Regions from separate parts of the Chryseobacterium sp. WLY505 genome, predicted to be linked through region 3. Evidence: riboswitches for the same ligand, from Rfam matches in the RefSeq annotation. Region 3 holds a riboswitch; each other region holds the start of a gene.
The links. Region 3 has a riboswitch for S-adenosylmethionine ahead of RAH34_RS15125 (TonB-dependent siderophore receptor). Riboswitches for the same ligand answer to the same signal wherever they lie in the genome.
Positions count from the first base shown of each region.

Region 1: it holds a riboswitch for S-adenosylmethionine, as region 3 does, so the genes downstream of both, RAH34_RS12025 (alpha/beta fold hydrolase) here and RAH34_RS15125 (TonB-dependent siderophore receptor) in region 3, are expected to answer to the same signal.
Region 2: it holds a riboswitch for S-adenosylmethionine, as region 3 does, so the genes downstream of both, RAH34_RS12805 (TonB-dependent receptor) here and RAH34_RS15125 (TonB-dependent siderophore receptor) in region 3, are expected to answer to the same signal.

Region 1 covers NZ_JAVCWI010000005.1:13,661-16,949, reverse strand. The annotation lists gene RAH34_RS12030 (glucosidase) at 1-1,397, opposite strand, end outside; SAM riboswitch class I at 1,586-1,692, shown strand; gene RAH34_RS12025 (alpha/beta fold hydrolase) at 1,753-2,691, shown strand; gene RAH34_RS12020 (homoserine dehydrogenase) at 2,697-3,289, shown strand, end outside.
Region 2 covers NZ_JAVCWI010000005.1:168,506-171,794, forward strand. The annotation lists gene RAH34_RS12805 (TonB-dependent receptor) at 1-1,568, opposite strand, end outside; SAM riboswitch class I at 1,652-1,750, opposite strand; gene RAH34_RS12810 (type II 3-dehydroquinate dehydratase) at 1,995-2,402, shown strand; gene pckA (phosphoenolpyruvate carboxykinase (ATP)) at 2,552-3,289, opposite strand, start outside.
Region 3 covers NZ_JAVCWI010000007.1:75,345-78,633, forward strand. The annotation lists gene RAH34_RS15120 (alpha-amylase family glycosyl hydrolase) at 1-1,067, shown strand, start outside; SAM riboswitch class I at 1,327-1,432, shown strand; gene RAH34_RS15125 (TonB-dependent siderophore receptor) at 1,526-3,289, shown strand, end outside.

The sequences.
Region 1 (3,289 bases), on a different contig from region 3:
TTCACATCACTCATATTCCATTCATAGGCTGGAAGCTGTCCGTTAGGATGCATATACCATTCCTTCGTAAGGAGCAAAAGTTGTCCCTTGGCAAATTCCGCATCGATGATGGAAAAAGGAACACAGTGAAATGCCAGATCCCATGTGGCATACCAAGGATATTCCCATTTATCGGGCATTGAAATGATATCCTTGTTGTGGAGATGATTCCATTCCGTATTTCTTACATATTCGTTGAAATTTCTTGGGGCTTCAAAGTTGGGATCACCTTTCAGCCATTTCCCGATATTGTAGTGATAAAACTGCTTATTCCATAGAAGCCCTGCAAAAGCCTGTCTCTGAACATTTCTTTCATCTTCATTCACGGTGTCGTTCTGAATTTCTTTATAAAACTCTTCAGCTTCAGCCTCTCTCGTATTGAATATTTCATCAAACTTTTCAAAAGGTTCATCAGCTTGATCCGGACATAACCTGAACTCAAAAACTTTAGATTCTCCGGCTCCGATAAACTCATCAATCAGAAAAGAAGCTTTTGTACCCTTTTTTTCAGGATTTACCGTATTCGTCTGATGGATAATAAAATTATTGATTCCATCTTTGAAATAAGTATTTTCAGCTGCAGGAGCTCCGTAAAGCTTAGAATTATTGGTTTCATTATCACAAAATACGCTTTGCGCATTGGTATTTCGGGAATAGAGTTTCTTGATTGAAATACTGTCGTGTTCAATGTTGATACTTCCGTCATGAGAAGCATTGACTTCTGCTTTATAGGTATTGTATCCCCATTTCCAGTTGTTTCTGAACCATACAGTAGGCGCTACCATAATAGGTGCTTCATGCTGACTTCGGTTGCATACCGTGACTCTGGCAAGAATATCATTGTGATCTGCTTTGCAGTATTCTATGAAAATATCAAAATATTCATCATTATCGAAAATTCCGGTATCGAAAATTTCATATTCCGGTTCCTTTTTACTGCGTTTCCCGTTTTCTGCAACAAGCTCATCGTAAGGAAATTCATTGATCGGATATTTATACACCATTTTCATATAACTATGGGTAGGTGTATTATCCAGATAATAAAAGATTTCTTTGATGTCTTCCCCATGATTCCCCTGAGGATTGCTCAATCCAAAGAATCTTTCTTTTACCATTTTATCTTTCTTGTTCCAGAACGAAAAAGCAAAACATAAAAGCTGCTTTACATCAGAAATTCCGGCAATACCTTCTTCACCCCAGCGGTAGGCATAGCTTTCTGCATTATTATGATTGGTAAAATTCCAGGCATTCCCGTTCGGGCTATAATCTTCGCGTACATTTCCCCACTGCCGGTTGCTTACATAAGGTCCCCAGTTTTTCCATTTGATATCTTGTAATCTATCTTTTTCGGCGGTCATATCTCATCACTTTTCCATACGAAGTTAGTTTTTTTGAGAAGTAATTCCAATTTTTTTCATCTGAATAATTATTAATATACTCTTGAAATACTTGTGTTTAAGGGCTTTTTGAAATATTAAAATAATTTTTTTTTGAAATTAAAAGAAAAGAACTACCTTTGCACCATTCGTTCATTCAAATATTGAAAATGTTATCAAGAAAGGTTGAGGGATTAGACCCTATGAAACCTTAGCAACCCTTTGCGCAAGCAAAGAAGGTGCTACGTTCTACCAAAGTATTTTGGACAGATAACTTACTGAAGTTCTTTTCAGCCATTTCCTGTGGCATTTTCAATTGTATTAAAATTTAATAGAATTGAAAACAGAACTAAACTATATTAATCTTACGTATCAAACTTATTCCCAAAAGGAATACCATATCTCATTAAGCTATCAGCTTTTTGGGAAAGATCTGTTTACAGCCCCAATCATTTTAATCAATCATGCTCTTACCGGAAATTCAAATGTATCCGGAGAAAAAGGCTGGTGGAAACAATTGGTGGGAGAAAATCAGATTGTTGATACCGATCAATATACCGTTCTGTGTTTCAACATACCAGGAAACGGATACGACGATTTTTTAATTGAAGACTATGAAGACTTCACACCTTCAGATATCGCAGGGATATTTCTGAAAGGACTTGAAGCATTACATATTAAAAATTTATATGCCATTATCGGAGGCTCTCTGGGAGGAGGGATTGCCTGGGAAATGCTTGCCAAGCAGCCAGATCTCGCAGAAATATTTATTCCCATAGCCTGTGATTACAGAACACACGACTGGCTTCATGCACAATGTCTGGTTCAGAAATTTTTATTGAATGATAAAGAAGAACCATTACAGAAAGCGAGAATTCATGCCATGTTGTGTTACAGAACTCCGCAGTCGCTCAATGACAGATTTCAAAACCAATATAATCAGGACAAACAACGCCTGGAATCAGAAGACTGGTTGGTTTATCATGGTAACGCACTAAACGAAAGGTTTAGTTTAAAGAGTTACAAGCTGATGAACCATCTCCTGATGAATATCAACGTTGCTGAAGAAGCACTGGAGAACATACAGGCACGAATGCACATGATCTCCGTAGATACAGACTTATTCTTCCCGGCTTCCGAAATCCGGATGTGTTTTGAAAACTTAAAAGAGAAAAATAAGGATGTTTCTTATCACGAGATCCAATCTATACACGGGCATGATGCCTTCCTAATGGAATATCAACAATTAAATAATATCATTAAAAACATTTTATAGAAGTAATGAAAAATGCTAACGAAATAAAATTTTTGAAGAACAGATCAATCGTCAAATTTGAAGGAGAAGATTTCCTGGGAGAAATCGGGATTGACGGACGAATTTTTAAAGCGCTCACTTTGGCGCGTATCAGTGTAGGCGTAATTTCTCAACAGGCCATAGAAAACGGAATTTCTATTCTGGTTCATGAAAATGATGCAGAAAAAGCAGTGGCTTGTCTTATTGATGAATTTGAGGCAGAAAGAAAATCTGGAAAAGTTTCCCAGATTTATAGTATCAATAATGTTTCTGTGATTGGTTTTGTAGCAGAAGATTTCAATAAAGTCTTTGCAGAACTGGCAAGAAACAATGTTTTTCCATTGCTTTTAAACCAGGTGGCAGGAGAAAACAGAGTGAACATCGTTGTGACTTCTTCACAGGATGAAAAAACAAGAAACATCATAGAATCCGAAATTTTCAAAAAGCCGAAGACCGTTCATCTGGCCATCATTGGCCACGGAAACGTCGGAAAGACATTGATACAACAGGTTTTAGAATCGGCAGAAGAAATAAAAAAACGTAAAAAAATAGACCTTAAAGTAGTTGCAGTAGCTAACTC
Region 2 (3,289 bases), on a different contig from region 3:
GGCTCATAATAATAAGGCAGTGAAAACTGGCTTCTTGTTCCTGAAATGGTCTGATAATCGTATTTATAAAATTCATGCCCTGCCAATGCATTCACATGGTGTTTTCCAAACTTTTTATCGTACGTCAGAATATTGCTGGTCGTATAGGAAAGTGTTCTGGTATTGGTCTTCGTCACCGAACCTCCAATTTCCGCGCCTTGTCCTAGTAATGGATTTGAATAATAATGTCCGTTATAATTCACCAAATCAACAGAAAAGCTTGTCTTGAATTTTAACTCCGGCAAGAAAATGAATTCCATGAATCCTTTTCCTGAAAAGTTATCTTCTTTATTTTCGTTTTTATCTAATGGCAAAGTTGCTGCAGCATTTTGGTTTTGAAGCGCATTCGTTGGCCTGTATTTTCCAAAATCATAAATAGGATTTCCGTCGGCATCCAAAACATAAGTTCCGTCAGCATTTCTTTCATAATAAGGATAGAATGAAGGAATAAACCTTGCGGCATTGATGATATTACTCGCCTTGGAATCTGAAGAAGTTGGTGCCTGCTGAATACTATTGGTATAGTTTAAGTTGACTCCAACATTCAGCCATTTTTTTACTTCGGAATTAATTTTAAGCCTTGTATTATATCTCTTAAAACCAGACTCAATAGCCATACCTTTGTCGTCCAGATAACCAAGGGAAAAGAAGTAATTACTTTTATCACTTCCTCCGCTGATATCAAGATCCACCTGGTTTCTTGAGGCCATTCTCTGTAAAATATCTCTCCAGTCGTCATTCCAGAGTGGTGAAGCACCAGGCAATAGTTTTCCATCTGTTCCTACAGGTTTTGGATAAGCTGTTCCATAGGGATTGATTCCAAGGGTAGAAACAAGATTATCCGTTGCCATTTGTGCAGCCTGCTGGGAAGAAACTTTCCCGGACTGATATCCGTTTCTTAATGCTTCCCAGTATAATTGAAAGTACTGATCTGTGTTTACCTGTTCATAGTCTTTTACAGCTCTTCCGGAGAATCCCTGACTGATATTAAAATTAACTCTGGCTTCTCCTTTTTTACCTGATTTTGTAGTAATGATGATGATCCCGTTTGCTCCTCTTGAACCATATAAAGCACTTGCTGTAGCATCTTTCAGAACACTGATGGATTCAATATCGCTTGGGCTGATGGAGTTTAGATTTCCATCGAAAGGAATTCCGTCTACTACATATAAAGGATCACTGGAAGCACTGATGGAACCAATTCCCCTGATTCGAATGGTAGAAACGGCACCTGGCTGCCCTGATGCACTGGTCGTCTGAATCCCTGCAACCTGCCCTTCCAATGCTTTGGTAATATTGGTGACCGGTCTGTTATTGATTTTATCGCTGGAAATGGTAGCAACCGAACCGGTGTAGCTATTTCTTTTAGCTTTTCCGTAAGCTACCACTACGACTTCATCAAGTTCCTTTTCATGAAGGCTATCTTTTTTCAGTCTGGAATTCTGTGCATTTACACTGGTGACTCCCAGAAAGAAAGCAGCAACCGGAGGAATCCATACTTGGGTACTAAATAATTTTTTACTAATCATAATCAATTTTGTTTATCATATACTAAAATTTTGCCCTTTGCAAAAAAGTCAGCAAAGGGCATCGATAAATACGATAAACCAAATGCTTATTTTTCCTTAAAAGGCTGAACGTAACACCTTGCCCCACGGGTAGGTTGTTAAGATTTCACAGGGTCAGTTCCCTCCATCTTTCTTTATAAGCCGATCGAAATATGGTTGCAAAGCTAAAAACTTTTAGTCTACAAAACAAGTAGACTTATTTATTTTTCATGATAATATTTTAATAATTAACATAAAATTTTAATAAAACCCATTACAATAAGGAGTTGCGACTATTATCATTTTCTCACACATGATAAATATCATTATCAATAATTCAATGGAATAAAAATTCAGCATCACTTATTTTTTATGTAATTAATTAAAAAAACTTTTTAATTTTATAGAATGAAAGTTTTAATCATCAATGGCCCTAACCTTAATCTGTTGGGCACAAGAGAACCGGAAATCTATGGAAATGTCTCTATGGAAAGCTATTTGGAAAATTTAAGATCCGAGTTTCAGACTCATGAATTAACATATTATCAGTCTAATATTGAGGGAGAACTTATCAACAGACTTCAGGAGGATGATTTTGATGCCGTAGTAATTAACCCGGGAGCTTTTACTCATTATTCTTACGCTATTGCTGATTGCTTGAAAAATATTCGAAAGCCAAAAGTAGAAGTACATATCAGTAACATTTATAAAAGAGAAGAATTCCGACAGAAATCTGTGACAGCAGCCAATACAGATGCGGTTTTATCTGGTTTTGGAATGGATGGTTATAGATTGGCTTTATTGAGCTTGAAGTAATTTTTAACTTATATTTTCCCGCAGATCACACCGATTTCACAGATTTTTTTGTGTAAATGTAAACAGGGAATCATACAATAATTCCTCTAAGGGAAAAAATAAAAAAGCCTCATCGATGATGAGGCTTTTTGTATGTTGATTGGTAACTATTAGATAGTTTGTTCCTGCAATTGAGGTCCCGAAGCTACTAATTTCTTACCTTCTTCAGTATCACAGTACTGTTCAAAGTTCTTGATGTATCTTGAAGCAAGATCTTTTGCTTTTTCTTCCCATTCTGAAGCGTTCTCATACGTATCTCTAGGATCTAAAATACCTGTAGAAACGTTTGGCAATTCAGTAGGAATTTCAAGGTTCATGATCGGAACCTGAGTTTTAGGAGCATTGTCAATAGAACCGTCAATGATGGCATCAATGATTGCTCTGGTATCTTTAAGAGAAATTCTCTTTCCAGTACCATTCCAACCTGTGTTCACCAAATATGCTTTAGCTCCGTGCTCCTGCATTTTTCCGATCAATGTTTTAGAATACATTGTTGGGTGTAATGTAAGGAACGCTTCTCCAAATGCAGGTGAGAAAGATGGTTGTGGTTCTGTAATTCCTCTTTCAGTTCCGGCTAATTTTGAGGTATAACCACAAAGGAAGTGGTACTGAGCCTGATCTTCATTCAGGATAGAAACCGGAGGAAGTACTCCGAATGCATCCGCTGAAAGATAAACAATCTTCTTGGCATGACCTGCTTTAGAAGGCAATACAATTTTATTGATATGATAGATTGGATAAGAAACTCTTGTATTTTCTGTGATAGATCCATCCGTATAATCTGCTACTCCATTGTTAATAACAACGTTTTCAAGAAGTGCATCTCTTTTGATCGCTCTGAAAATATC
Region 3 (3,289 bases):
CAGAAGAACAGCAATGGGCGAACTACAGAATCACAGAAGGAAAAGGCGTTATGCTTTGGAATAAACAGACCGATCCTTACAACCAGAATACGATGGGCTATCAGGAAAACAGCAATTATGACCGCATGAATCACAGCCTTCACGGCTTCACCAATATGAGTGCCGTAGGCTATGGAGAAAGCCATGATGAAGAGAGACTGATGTTTAAAAACCTTGCCTATGGCGCAGTTAACGGAAGTTATAATGTAAAAGATCTGAATACCGCTCTTGAAAGAATGAAAACTTTCGGGGCAACTTTCTTTACCATTCCAGGTCCGAAGATGATCTGGCAGTTTGGTGAATTAGGATATGAATTCAGCATCAACAGATGTGCAAACGGTACCATAGACAGCGGATGCAGAACCGATGAAAAACCTGTTGCATTTACTTTAGGGTATGATACCAATGTGAACAGAAAGGCAGTATATGATACATGGGCTAAAATCATCAATATCAGAAATACCTACCCGGTTTTTAAATCTAAAACCTACAGTATAGAATCCAATAACCTTACGAACGATCCTACCGGACTGATCACAAGAATTTATGTATATGATGCGGCTATTACAACAGGAATAAAGAATGTGGTAGTGTTGGCCAATTATACGACTTCCGCGCAGAATGTTGTTCCTTATTTTCCTTACACAGGCCAATGGCAGAATCTGATGGACAACAGTATTTCGAATATAGCTTCCACCACAGCGCCGATCACTTTACAACCTGGAGAATTCAGAATCTTTGGAAATTATGCAGGTGCTTTGTCAACAGTAGATGTCAATGCCGCCAACAAATTATCTCTTCAGATTGCAGATAATCCAATCCGAAACGGAATCGCTAAACTCGTTTTCAGTAAAGCAAAAAATGGTGAGATTTCAATTTTTGATATGACCGGTAAAAGAATGGATTCTTTCAAACTGGATAAAGAAAACGGTACCTATGAAGCGAAAGTCAGTTATCCGGCAGGAACCTATCTGGTGCAGCTGAAATCGGATACAGGAATTGCTATTCAAAAGATGATGGTTCAATAAAAACAAATTATGAAGTTGTTGATTTGTAATATTTTGAACCATTAAGGGCTATTTAAGAAGTAAAGTACCGTTAAGATGGATCATTCTGATTTTTAAGCTTAAAGCGAAGCTAATCTTAATACTCTTAAACTCTTATTACATCTTAATGGTTCGAAAATAAAAGTGTAAACAAGTTCTATAAAATAATAAAAGGCAAATTTGCAGCAGAGCAGGTTTGCCATTTTTTGTACATTAAAAAAAATAGTCTACTTTTGCAGTAGATTTATCAAGAAAGGTGGAGGGATTTGGCCCGTTGAAACCTTAGCAACCTACACGTTTCCAAGAGTGTAAAGGTGCTAATTCCAACCCTTTGGGGGAGATAAGTGAAGTCAATACTCTATATGAATTCCATTTCTTGAAGTCTTGTGTATCTGCGGAAAGATCCGTCAGATTGGTAGTATTAATTGGCAAGAACAAAAATGAAAAAATTAAGCACAGCTGTATTATTGCTTGGAGCAATTCTGGTCGCTGCTCAGGAAAGTGAGGAAAAAGGAAAAGAGATCGAAGATATTATCATCGTCGGAAACCGTAATGTCAAAAGAACAAAGCTTGAGACCCCTGTTCCTGTAGATGTAATCAACATCGATAAAATCCAGAGAAGTTCTCCGCAAATGACGGCTCAGGATCTCCTGAACTATGTGATTCCATCGTTCAATGCAGTGAGACAGTCTGCTTCTGATGGGACAGAACATATTGACCCTGTTACTTTGAGAGGTATGGGACCCGATCAGGTTTTGGTGCTGCTTAACGGAAAAAGAAGACATTCTACTTCTTTGGTAAATTATCAGAATACCGTAGGAAATGGCTCTGTAGGAACAGATTTGAGTACCATTCCCGTCATTGCAATTGATAGAATTGAAGTGCTAAGAGATGGAGCTGCTGCACAATATGGTTCTGATGCCATTGCAGGAGTAATCAATATAATTCTTAAGAAAAATGCCGGAGCTTCAGCAAGCCTTACTTATGGATTAAGTGGAAGAAATGATGGAGATACTTACCAGGCAGGAGTTAACTACGGAGCATCATTAGGAAAGAAAGAAGGCTATATTAATCTTTCATTACAGCTAAGCCACAGAGGAAAAACCACAAGAACACAAAATCACGACCTGGATATTTTCGGAGATAATTTTGCCTATGAATTTGCTGGTGATGCAGAAGCCGTAAAAGCTGCCAGAGCCGCAGATGATGCAGAAATTGCAAAAAGAGGATTAATGCGTGATGACTTTAATTTTCAGATCGGAGATGCCCAGATTAGACAGGGACAGCTGTTTTTCAATTCAGAATATCCTTTTAATGACAATTTTAAACTGTATTCTTTTGGAGGATTCAGCATCAAAGAAGGAAATGGCTTTGGTTTCAGAAGGCTTCCTAGCGAAAAATCTAATGTCGTTTTATCCATTTATCCGAATGGATTTCAGGCTACTCTGGCCTCTCAGGTATACGATGTTTCTTATGCTGTAGGAGCAAAATATAATGTTAACGACTGGTTTTTTGACCTTAGCAATACCTTTGGAAGCAATACCTTCAATTATAATGTAAACGATACGAATAATGCTTCTTTGGGAGCAAAATCTCCAACCCGTTTTTATGCCGGAGCGCATAGCTTTCTTCAAAATACCATTAATCTTGATGTTTCCAAAAATATAAACCGTTTCAATATTGCTTTCGGTGGTGAGTTCAGGTTTGAACAATACCAGATCAAAGCTGGTGATGAAGCTTCTTATACCCAATATGACATCAATGGAAATGTAGCCACTGAAGGATCAACAGTGCTTGGTGCGGGTGGATCCCAATCCTTTATCGGATTTTCTCCCAACAATGCATTGAAGAAAGACAGACATTCCACCGCAGTGTATGCAGATGTTTCCTATGATTTAGATAAAAAATTGAATATTGATGCAGCAGCAAGATTTGAAAACTATTCAGATTTCGGAAATACACTGAACGGAAAACTTGCGGTACGGTATGAATTTGTAAAAAACTATGCGGTAAGAGCTGCGGTGGGAACAGGATTCAGAGCACCATCATTGCAACAGCAGTATTTTAATAACTCTTATGCCGATATTTCTACTTCAGGCGAGAAGATTGTCACCAAGGGAATTTTTAGCAATGACAGCAAAGCCGCTGAAATTCTTGGATTTGATAAACTCAAACAGGAAACCTCTGTAAACGGAAGTGCCGGA